DNA from 2 places in the Psychrobacter sp. van23A genome. Region 2 is predicted to be linked to the other one. Evidence: riboswitches for the same ligand, from Rfam matches in the RefSeq annotation. Region 2 holds a riboswitch; the other holds the start of a gene.

Region 1 (4,495 bases), 530 kb from region 2:
TGATCACCCAAAAGTGCTCAAAGTGGTTGCGCTATCAGGCGGTTACAGTCGTCATGACGCCTGTGAAAAGCTTAAACAAAACCCCGGTATGATTGCGAGCTTCTCGCGCGCTTTTACCGAAGGCTTAAATAAGCAACAAAGCGACGCAGAGTTTGCTGATACGATTAATACTTCTATTAAAGAGATTTACGAAGCGTCAAAGGTTTAATCTACTATAAAGATAAAACTGTTTGCAATAAAAAGCGCTACTTATGAGTAGCGCTTTTTTATGAATTAAGGATTAACGTTAATCGCTTAAACCTCTTTATACAACTGGCGACCCTCGGCATGATATTTTTGCGTCATCTCGTCCATGCCTTTTTTAATATCAGCGCGGCTCATCGCACTAGTAGCCTGAACGCCGTTTTCTTTTGCATCTAAACCTTTAGCATACTCGCGCACGTTTTGAGTGATTTTCATCGAGCAAAACTTCGGTCCGCACATTGAGCAAAAGTGCGCAGACTTGTGCGCATCTTTTGGCAGTGTTTCGTCATGATATTCACGCGCCGTATCAGGGTCAAGCGCCAGATTAAACTGATCATCCCAGCGGAACTCAAAACGCGCTTTGGACAAGGCATTATCACGTGCTTGTGCGCCCGGATGGCCTTTAGCAAGGTCGGCAGCATGAGCGGCGATTTTATAAGTGATGATACCGTCCTTGACGTCCTTTTTATTGGGCAAACCGAGATGCTCTTTTGGTGTTACGTAACAGAGCATCGCCGTGCCAAACCAGCCAATCATCGCTGCGCCAATGGCACTGGTGATATGGTCATAACCAGGCGCAATATCAGTGGTTAATGGCCCTAAAGTATAAAAAGGTGCGTCGCTACATAGCTCAAGCTGCAAGTCCATATTTTCTTTAATACGGTTCATCGCCACGTGTCCAGGGCCTTCAATCATCACCTGTACATCATGCTTCCATGCGACTTGCGTCAACTCACCTAGGGTACGTAGCTCACCAAATTGCGCTTCATCATTGGCATCTTGCAAACAGCCCGGACGTAAGCCATCGCCTAAGCTAAATGCCACATCATACTGCTTCATAATCTCGCAGATATCTTCAAAATGCGTGTATAAAAAGCTCTCTTTATGATGGGCCAAACACCACTGCGCCATGATAGAGCCGCCACGCGAGACGATGCCCGTCAAGCGATTGGCGGTTAGCGGTACATAACGTAGCAGTACGCCAGCGTGAATGGTAAAGTAATCAACGCCTTGCTCGGCTTGCTCAATCAAGGTATCGCGGAATATCTCCCACGTTAAGTCTTCGGCAACGCCATCGACTTTCTCTAAGGCTTGATAAATCGGCACCGTACCAATTGGCACTGGTGAGTTACGAATCAACCATTCACGGGTTTCATGGATATGATTGCCGGTCGATAAATCCATAATGGTATCGGCGCCCCAGCGCGTTGCCCAGGTCATTTTTGATACTTCTTCATCGATAGATGAGCCGAGCGCTGAATTGCCGATATTGGCGTTAATTTTCACTAAAAAATTACGCCCGATAATCATCGGCTCAGATTCAGGGTGATTGATATTATTGGGGATAATGGCGCGGCCTGCGGCAACTTCGCTGCGGACAAACTCAGGGGTGATGATTTTTGGCGTATTGGCACCAAAGCTTTCGCCATCGTGTTGGCGCATATCGGTCAGTTCGTGCTGCTTTTGCGTCTCACGAATGGCGATATATTCCATTTCAGGCGTGATAATACCGCGACGCGCGTAATGCATTTGCGTGACGTTCTTTCCTACTAAGGCGCGACGTGGTCTATCAATATGCGCAAATCTTAAGTTAGCAGTACTGATATCACGGGCGCGCGCTTGTCCGTATGAGCTAGATAAACCTTTTAACTGTTCAGTATCGCCGCGCTCAGCAATCCAGCCTTCACGCAGCTTTGGTAAGCCTTTGGTCAAATCGATCTCGACATTGGGATCGGTGTAAACGCCTGAGGTGTCGTAGACATAAAATGGTGGGTTTTGCTCCCAATCGTACTCGCTTACCCCTTGGATAGGGGTAGGGTCAAGGGTAATCTCGCGCATCGGTACTTGGATATCGGGCCGTGAGCCCCCGATATAGACTTTTTTAGAAGCTGGTAAGATGCGGTGTAAGTCGCGAGCGTCTTCTTCAAAACGCGCATCATTTGCGGTACGATGGGCAGGCGTTTTTAGAGCGTCGGCTTTTTTGTCAGAAGTTTTGGCAATAGGAGTTGAAGTATTTTGTGTGAGGTTCATATGCTGTCCTAGCGTGTTGGTTTTTGAATAAAAGCAACACCGCCAGTAGCTGCGGGGCAAGACGATGCAAGATAGACAAATTCAATCATTAAACGTCTGCACTATTATTAAATTCAACTTTCATTGAAAATGAATCTAATGCCGTTGTTAAATGATTGGTAGGCGCCGCTTTTTATTGCTTTCCTCATGGCCGCGTAAAAACGCTAGCACATGAAGTATGAGCAATAATAAAAAGGCATTTCTGCGCGCCCTTTGTATATAAAACATAGTCTTAAGACTTCCCTGCGTCGGTACTAACCGCATCAGGTTCGGCGGGTGATCTCTCAGCGAATGTATGAAATAGCTTAAACTAAGCTTGTCATACACCGCACCCCGAGTCTGTCAGTGTTGTAAATCAGTCTCATACTAACAAACTATAGGGATGATGCCTAGTCATTTGCCGTTTGTTAGTAGAGAGGCAATCTTGCTGTTATTAATGTAATCACTGTCTTTTAATCAATGACAGCTTTTCAATTAATGACATTCTTTTTAATTAATAAAATCACCGTGCGTATTATTTTTCTGGTGTCCAACCTTGCGCGCGCTCGTAGACTTCATTGTCCAAAAACTTCTCGCGTTGCTCAGTTAAGAACTTTTTGGCTTCAGGGTCCATCATGCTGAGATGGTTTTCGTTAATCAGCATGGTTTGCTGCTCAAGCCATTCTTTCCAAGCTTTGTCAGAAACGGTTTCTTGTAGCTCTTGACCTTTTTTATTAGGAAATGGCGGATGCGGCATTTTTGGCAATTCCTGCTTATATTTGCGGCAAAATACGGTATTGGCTTGTGGATTAAAAGTCTCAGTCATCAGGCAATCCTCATTAATTAGTGGTATTAAATTATCGTGTCGAATATTGGTAATCTATCATAACGCGCTTGCACGATTTAGCAAAGCGTATCAGGTGTAGAGAAGGTAACATCAAATCTATAGTCGGCGTACTTTTAAACCGCTACGGTGTTGCTCGCCCTAGATGTACTCAGTGTACTATCTGCGGTAGATCGCCTTGTAGCGATTTTAAAATTCCTTGACTATATCCAGTGCTGGCAAAATCAGGCATGACAAAAAAACACCCGCACAATGGCGGGTGTTAGAGAAAAGCGCTAGTTTTAAAGCACAGTTTTATTGCTAGCTTCAGCTTTAAAAAAGGCTTTTAAGCAAACGATTTTAGGCGCGCACGTCCATTAACCACCGCCTGTTTGACTTGATTTGGCGCGGTGCCACCTAAGTGGTCACGAGCAGCCAATGAGCCTTCTAACGTTAAGAAGTCAAAGACATCATCACCAATGGCGTCGCTAAATTGCTGAAGCTGTGCCAGTGATAAGTCATTTAAATCAACGCCCTCACGAATGCCCAAAGCAACGGCATTGCCGACCACTTCATGGGCATCACGGAATGCCACCCCTTGGCGTACCAAATAATCGGCTAGGTCAGTCGCCGTTGCATAGCCTTTCATGGTAGCAGCGCGCATGTTTTCCTTATTCGGAGTAATATTCGGTAGCATATCAGCAAAAGCGAGTAGCGAACCCGTCAAAGTATCGACGCAATCAAATAGCGGCTCTTTGTCTTCTTGGTTGTCTTTATTATAGGCAAGTGGCTGGCTTTTCATCAGGCTTAATAATGTCATCAATTGGCCAAAAACCCGCGCCGCTTTACCGCGTACCAACTCTGGTACGTCAGGGTTTTTCTTTTGCGGCATAATAGATGAGCCAGTACAGAAGCGATCTGGTATTTGCACAAAGTTAAATTGCGCTGACATCCATAGGATAACCTCTTCGCTCATACGCGACATATGCATCATCAAAATAGAAGCTGCCGAGGTAAACTCAATGGCAAAATCACGGTCTGAGACGGCATCGAGCGAGTTTTGGCAAATACCTTCAAAACCTAGCAATTTGGCCGTGATGGTACGATCGATTGGAAAGGTCGTGCCAGCAAGGGCAGCGCTACCAAGCGGCATCTGATTGATACGGCGACGGGCATCGACCAGACGCTCGGTATCGCGGTAGAGCATCTCAAACCATGCCATCACGTGATGACCAAAGCTCACTGGCTGCGCGGTTTGCAAATGGGTAAAGCCCGGCATAATGGTGTCGGTATGCTGTTCGGCTAAATCTAGTAAACCGCTTTGCAAACGTACCAGTAGCGCGATGATATTGTCGGTTTCTTCACGCAACCATAGACGAA
Region 2 (4,495 bases):
TTTTGCCTTAACCAAAACCAGTAGCGATAATGGCGAAAAACCATCATTTATCAATCGCGTGCAACAAGTGAAAGTTCCTTGGTTTGCCTTTATCTTTATTTTGGTGGTGGTATTGCATACGTGGATACCGATGACGGCAAGCTTTGAACACAGTATGGTCATGCTTGATGATGTGTTATTGACGATGGCAATGTTTGCCCTTGGTTTGACCACGCATATGAGTGCCATTAAACAAGCTGGCGTCAAACCATTGATACTCGGTGCCATTATGTTTACTTGGTTAATTATCGGTGGCGGCTTGATCAATATTGGCATCGCTTCACTATAAAAAAGCTATTAACGCACCAATAAAACTAACAATGCCGACGATTATTCCTATAATCGTCGGCATTGTTGTCCTAAGACTTTATTCAACACTTTACTATTTATTTATCAAAAGCAATAAACATAAATAATAGGCGAAAAAAAACGAACCCTAAGGCTCGTTTTTTTATTCATCTTGCTCTAGTTGTCTATAAAGACGAATTAGATAGCAACGATGTTATGTGCTTGTGGGCCTTTTTGGCCTTGAGTTACAGTGAACTCAACTTCTTGGCCTTCAGCCAAAGTTTTAAAACCTGAACCAGTGATTTCGCTGTAATGAGCAAAAACGTCTGCGCCATTTTCTGGAGCGATGAAACCAAAGCCTTTAGCTTCGTTGAACCACTTAACTGTACCTTTTTGAACGTCTGACATAGTCATAACCCTGATATTTAATTTATTTTTGGCCTAATTGGCCGATAACGCTTGCAAATAGCTACTGAACGATAAATATTAAAACGAAGGATTATAACTAATACTACGAGGTAATGATTTGGTGCAGAACTGCTCTTAAGCTTGGAAGTATTATAGGTGGCCTAGCGCAGTATCGCAAGCCTTATCTTATCTTTAGTGTAACAAAGCGCAATTATTGGCTATTTTTTGCACTTATTTGCTTTATTTTTAGATACTTAACAAAAATTTTAAGCATTTAACCGCTAAGTATAGGCATTTGGCAAACGAAATAAATATATAGCGACGCTACTACATACCGCTGCAACTAGCCACGCTACCCATAGCGTATCGGCTGGCAAGCGATAAAATAACATCGCCGTCGATATAGACATCATAATCGTGGCTAACCACTTGGCATATAGCGGAACAGCGCGGCGCTCTTCCCAATCGCGAACAAACTTACCAAAATACTTGTGATTAATCAGCCAAAAATGAAAGCGTCGTGAGCTTCGTGCCCAGCAACCTGCTGCTAATAAGATAAAAGGCGCGGTCGGCATCACGGGTAATAATGCGCCAATAATTCCCAAGACAAAAAATATCCAACCAAATATCAAAAATGCCCAACGCACCGCTGGGCTATTGTGTTGATTGGTCTTTGGGCGGTAGTAGAAGTGCTTTTTTTGGCTCATAAAGGATGTCGTTGGATAGTGGATATCGTTGGATAGTGTCAGATAATCAGGTTTTGGCCGGCAAATTTATGACAAAGACGGCGGCTTATAGAACTCACTAAGGATGCCGTATGAGGAGATATGCTACAAGACTATTTTTATGAGGGTTTTGCTATCAATCGGTATGTTTGGTTAGTGATTGGGTAAGTACCAATTACAGATAGTGCGCTCTTCTATTAACACGTCGATTGAAAGCGCCTATAAGATTGAAAGCGCTTATAAAAAGCCGTCACAAATGAGAACTGTTATAAAGGACGGTTAACGAGCGTCAGTCATCACCTTTCATTGTCATTCCTGATACGCTTGCATCACCGCTTACAAGTCGTCTATGATAATGCAGTAGCTATCGATAATAGTCATTAGCAGTACGGATTCATGAGCAGTACTGATCAAAAATAATGCAGCACCACTCAATCTTGTCGGGGTGCTTTGCTTTTAACCTTGTAACGATTGTTAAAACCATCGCTGAGAGACACCCGTGAACCTGAAGCAGTTAGCACTGACGTAGGAAACAAGCATGACAGACCCTAAGCAGTCTATGAATAAGAGAAACCTCTACCTGACGCGCTGATCTGATAGCGCCTTACATGTTGAGATTTTGCCTTTCTTGTTTTACCTTTTTTGTTTTATTTAAACAGCATCAGTCTGATTGTTTTCTATCATTAAAAAGGAAACAACCATGCAGTCAACCACCAAACTGACCCTCACCCTCGAATGGTTTTTGAACCCTGATCACCTGCCCTTTATCGCGGGTGTGACCACAGGCGCGTATGAGCAAGCAGGGCTAGATATCACCATCATTGAGCCTGATGACCACTATGATGGCTTTGCTGAATTGCAAAATCAAAGCATCGATCTGCATGTGAATGAGCCAATTCATCTGTTTGAGCATTACGCGCCTAATCTGCGTGCGCTTGGCTGTTTTTTTGAGACCGATGGCGGCATATTGATGCAGCAATCCAGCATGGATAAGCTCAAGAACAATCAACCGATTCGCGTTTGTACCCCAGCGGCTGAAGAAAAAACCAATCGCATTGGCTTTGAGATATTAGCCCGCTATGCCAAGAAAAACGGCTTTAGTATCAGCCGTGATAATGTGACCTTTGTACAAAAAGACTTCTACCATATAAAAAACCTGCAAGAAGACCTAAGTCTCGATGGTGCATGGCTGTGCTTTTATAACTTTGAAGGGGTTGAGGCGACTCATGAAGGTTTAGACTTTACGTTTATCGATCAGCATCTGTCCCCTTATCCGAATTTTTCGGCGTTAGAAATCCTCACGACTGATGAGACTTATAGCGCGAAAAAAGACGCGATAGATACCTTTATCCAAGTGACCAATCAAATGACAGAACACTGTAAAAGTGAGCCTAAGTCTGCGCGCCGCATGTATTATGACTATAGTCAAACCGACGCAGATGCCTTGATGGATGCGATTATCGATAATACGCTAGGTAGATTGATCACGCCTATCAAGCCTGATGCGAGTAAGTGGCAAGAGCTGCGCGAGATGCTGGCCGAGATCGATATTGTGACGTTGACTGATGAGCAATATCAATCGCTGTGGGCGCTGTAGGCGTTAAAATAGTTTGAGTAATAAAAAACCGCCATCGTGGTTGCTGTGGCGGTTTTTTTGAGTGAAGCTGAGTTAGTGCAAAACAGCTGATATCGGGCTTTGACGGGTGAACTTAAGCGTTATTGGTACGGTATCGTCAATAGCAAGATTGCTTAAAGGCGCGCGTTGTCCAACGGTGAGATGGTTCATGGTGTTCCTTAACGTTGAGTATGTCGTTTAACTGCTACGATTATCTGCCAAGTTAATATAGCGAATAATACATAAAAAATTAAACTAATAAATTCAAACCCCCTTCTTTCTTGTATAAACCTAGAAAAAGGTAAAAAACTTTTAGCACCATCATTTAGATACTTGGCTATAGTGTGAATAGGTTCAGGAAGAATATATATATTACTCTGGTACCATGCTACATAGAATTCATAAGAACCTACGTAAAAGCATAAAGATAATACTAATAATAAAAATGGCCTTATATAGCTTCTTCCAAAGCTAGAGGTTATATAATTAGTAAAAAAAACTATTTTTTCTGAATAATTACCATCTGAAGCTATTAGTTCCTTGCTGTATGCGTTCATTTCTTCAACAAAAAATCTATTCGCTTCCAGTTGGTTGCCAACATCGTCGAAAGACTTTTTAATAATTCTAAATGTTTCTCGATTAGTATTTTTTGGGCTGATTATAGTTTTTAAAAAATTGGGCTGTTCTTTTAAATTAGAATTTTCAAAATCCAGACCTGATAGGAACTTAGTGTTTCTAAAGTTAGAGAAACTCATAAAAGTGGTATATATAAATTTAGCCTGATATTCTTCTGTGTTTTTATCAACTGCTCCAAACTTGACTCCTTCAAATCCAGCAAAGCCATTAAAAATACTTTTATAGAAATAAGACTTCTCAAACTCACTTTCAAATGAGTCAAATACTTTTTCTACATTAGAGTTTCTAAACTCCAAAATATTAATTACACTATTTTTTATTTCAAATTTAGATTCAAATTCAGTATCTTCGATACAAAGCTTATTTATTTTCATTAAATTTAACTTCAAACTAGACTTAAAAACACTTGATAAAATTGTCAAGTTCGAAATTCTACTTTTTGCATCTTCTTCACAATCGAATATATCTGCACTAATACTCATGTCGCAGATAGTTAAATTACTATTAAATACACAGCCTGAAAATAAAGTATTTTCGACAGAGTCATTATCATCAGTTGGGATGACTCGTGTCCACCCATCAAAAGTGCATTCAGAGAATAATGAGTCAATATCATTATCTAACAGTGTTATTGGATGGATTGTAAAGTTGCTATTGAAGTAACAGTTTTGAAAGAAAAAACTTATATTTTTTATATATAAATTATCTAGGTAAAATTCACAATTAACAAAGTGTATTCCTTTGAACATTCTTAATGTCTTAAAATAATCAAAACTATCTTTGC

What was found. Region 2 has a riboswitch for thiamine pyrophosphate ahead of RAH45_RS11610 (ABC transporter substrate-binding protein). Riboswitches for the same ligand answer to the same signal wherever they lie in the genome.
Region 1: another riboswitch for thiamine pyrophosphate. It lies ahead of thiC (phosphomethylpyrimidine synthase ThiC); the one in region 2 lies ahead of RAH45_RS11610 (ABC transporter substrate-binding protein).

Annotation. Positions count from the first base shown of each region.
Region 1 is NZ_CP132595.1:118,405-122,899, forward strand. Features, by position in the region: gene RAH45_RS00515 (fructose bisphosphate aldolase) at 1-208, shown strand, start outside; gene thiC (phosphomethylpyrimidine synthase ThiC) at 295-2,274, opposite strand; TPP riboswitch at 2,537-2,659, opposite strand; gene RAH45_RS00525 (oxidative damage protection protein) at 2,828-3,118, opposite strand; gene argH (argininosuccinate lyase) at 3,462-4,495, opposite strand, start outside.
Region 2 is NZ_CP132595.1:2,720,845-2,725,339, forward strand. Features, by position in the region: gene RAH45_RS11595 (YeiH family protein) at 1-328, shown strand, start outside; gene RAH45_RS11600 (transcription antiterminator/RNA stability regulator CspE) at 526-735, opposite strand; gene RAH45_RS11605 (YbaN family protein) at 1,017-1,442, opposite strand; TPP riboswitch at 1,892-2,009, shown strand; gene RAH45_RS11610 (ABC transporter substrate-binding protein) at 2,161-3,057, shown strand; gene RAH45_RS11615 (hypothetical protein) at 3,255-4,495, opposite strand, start outside.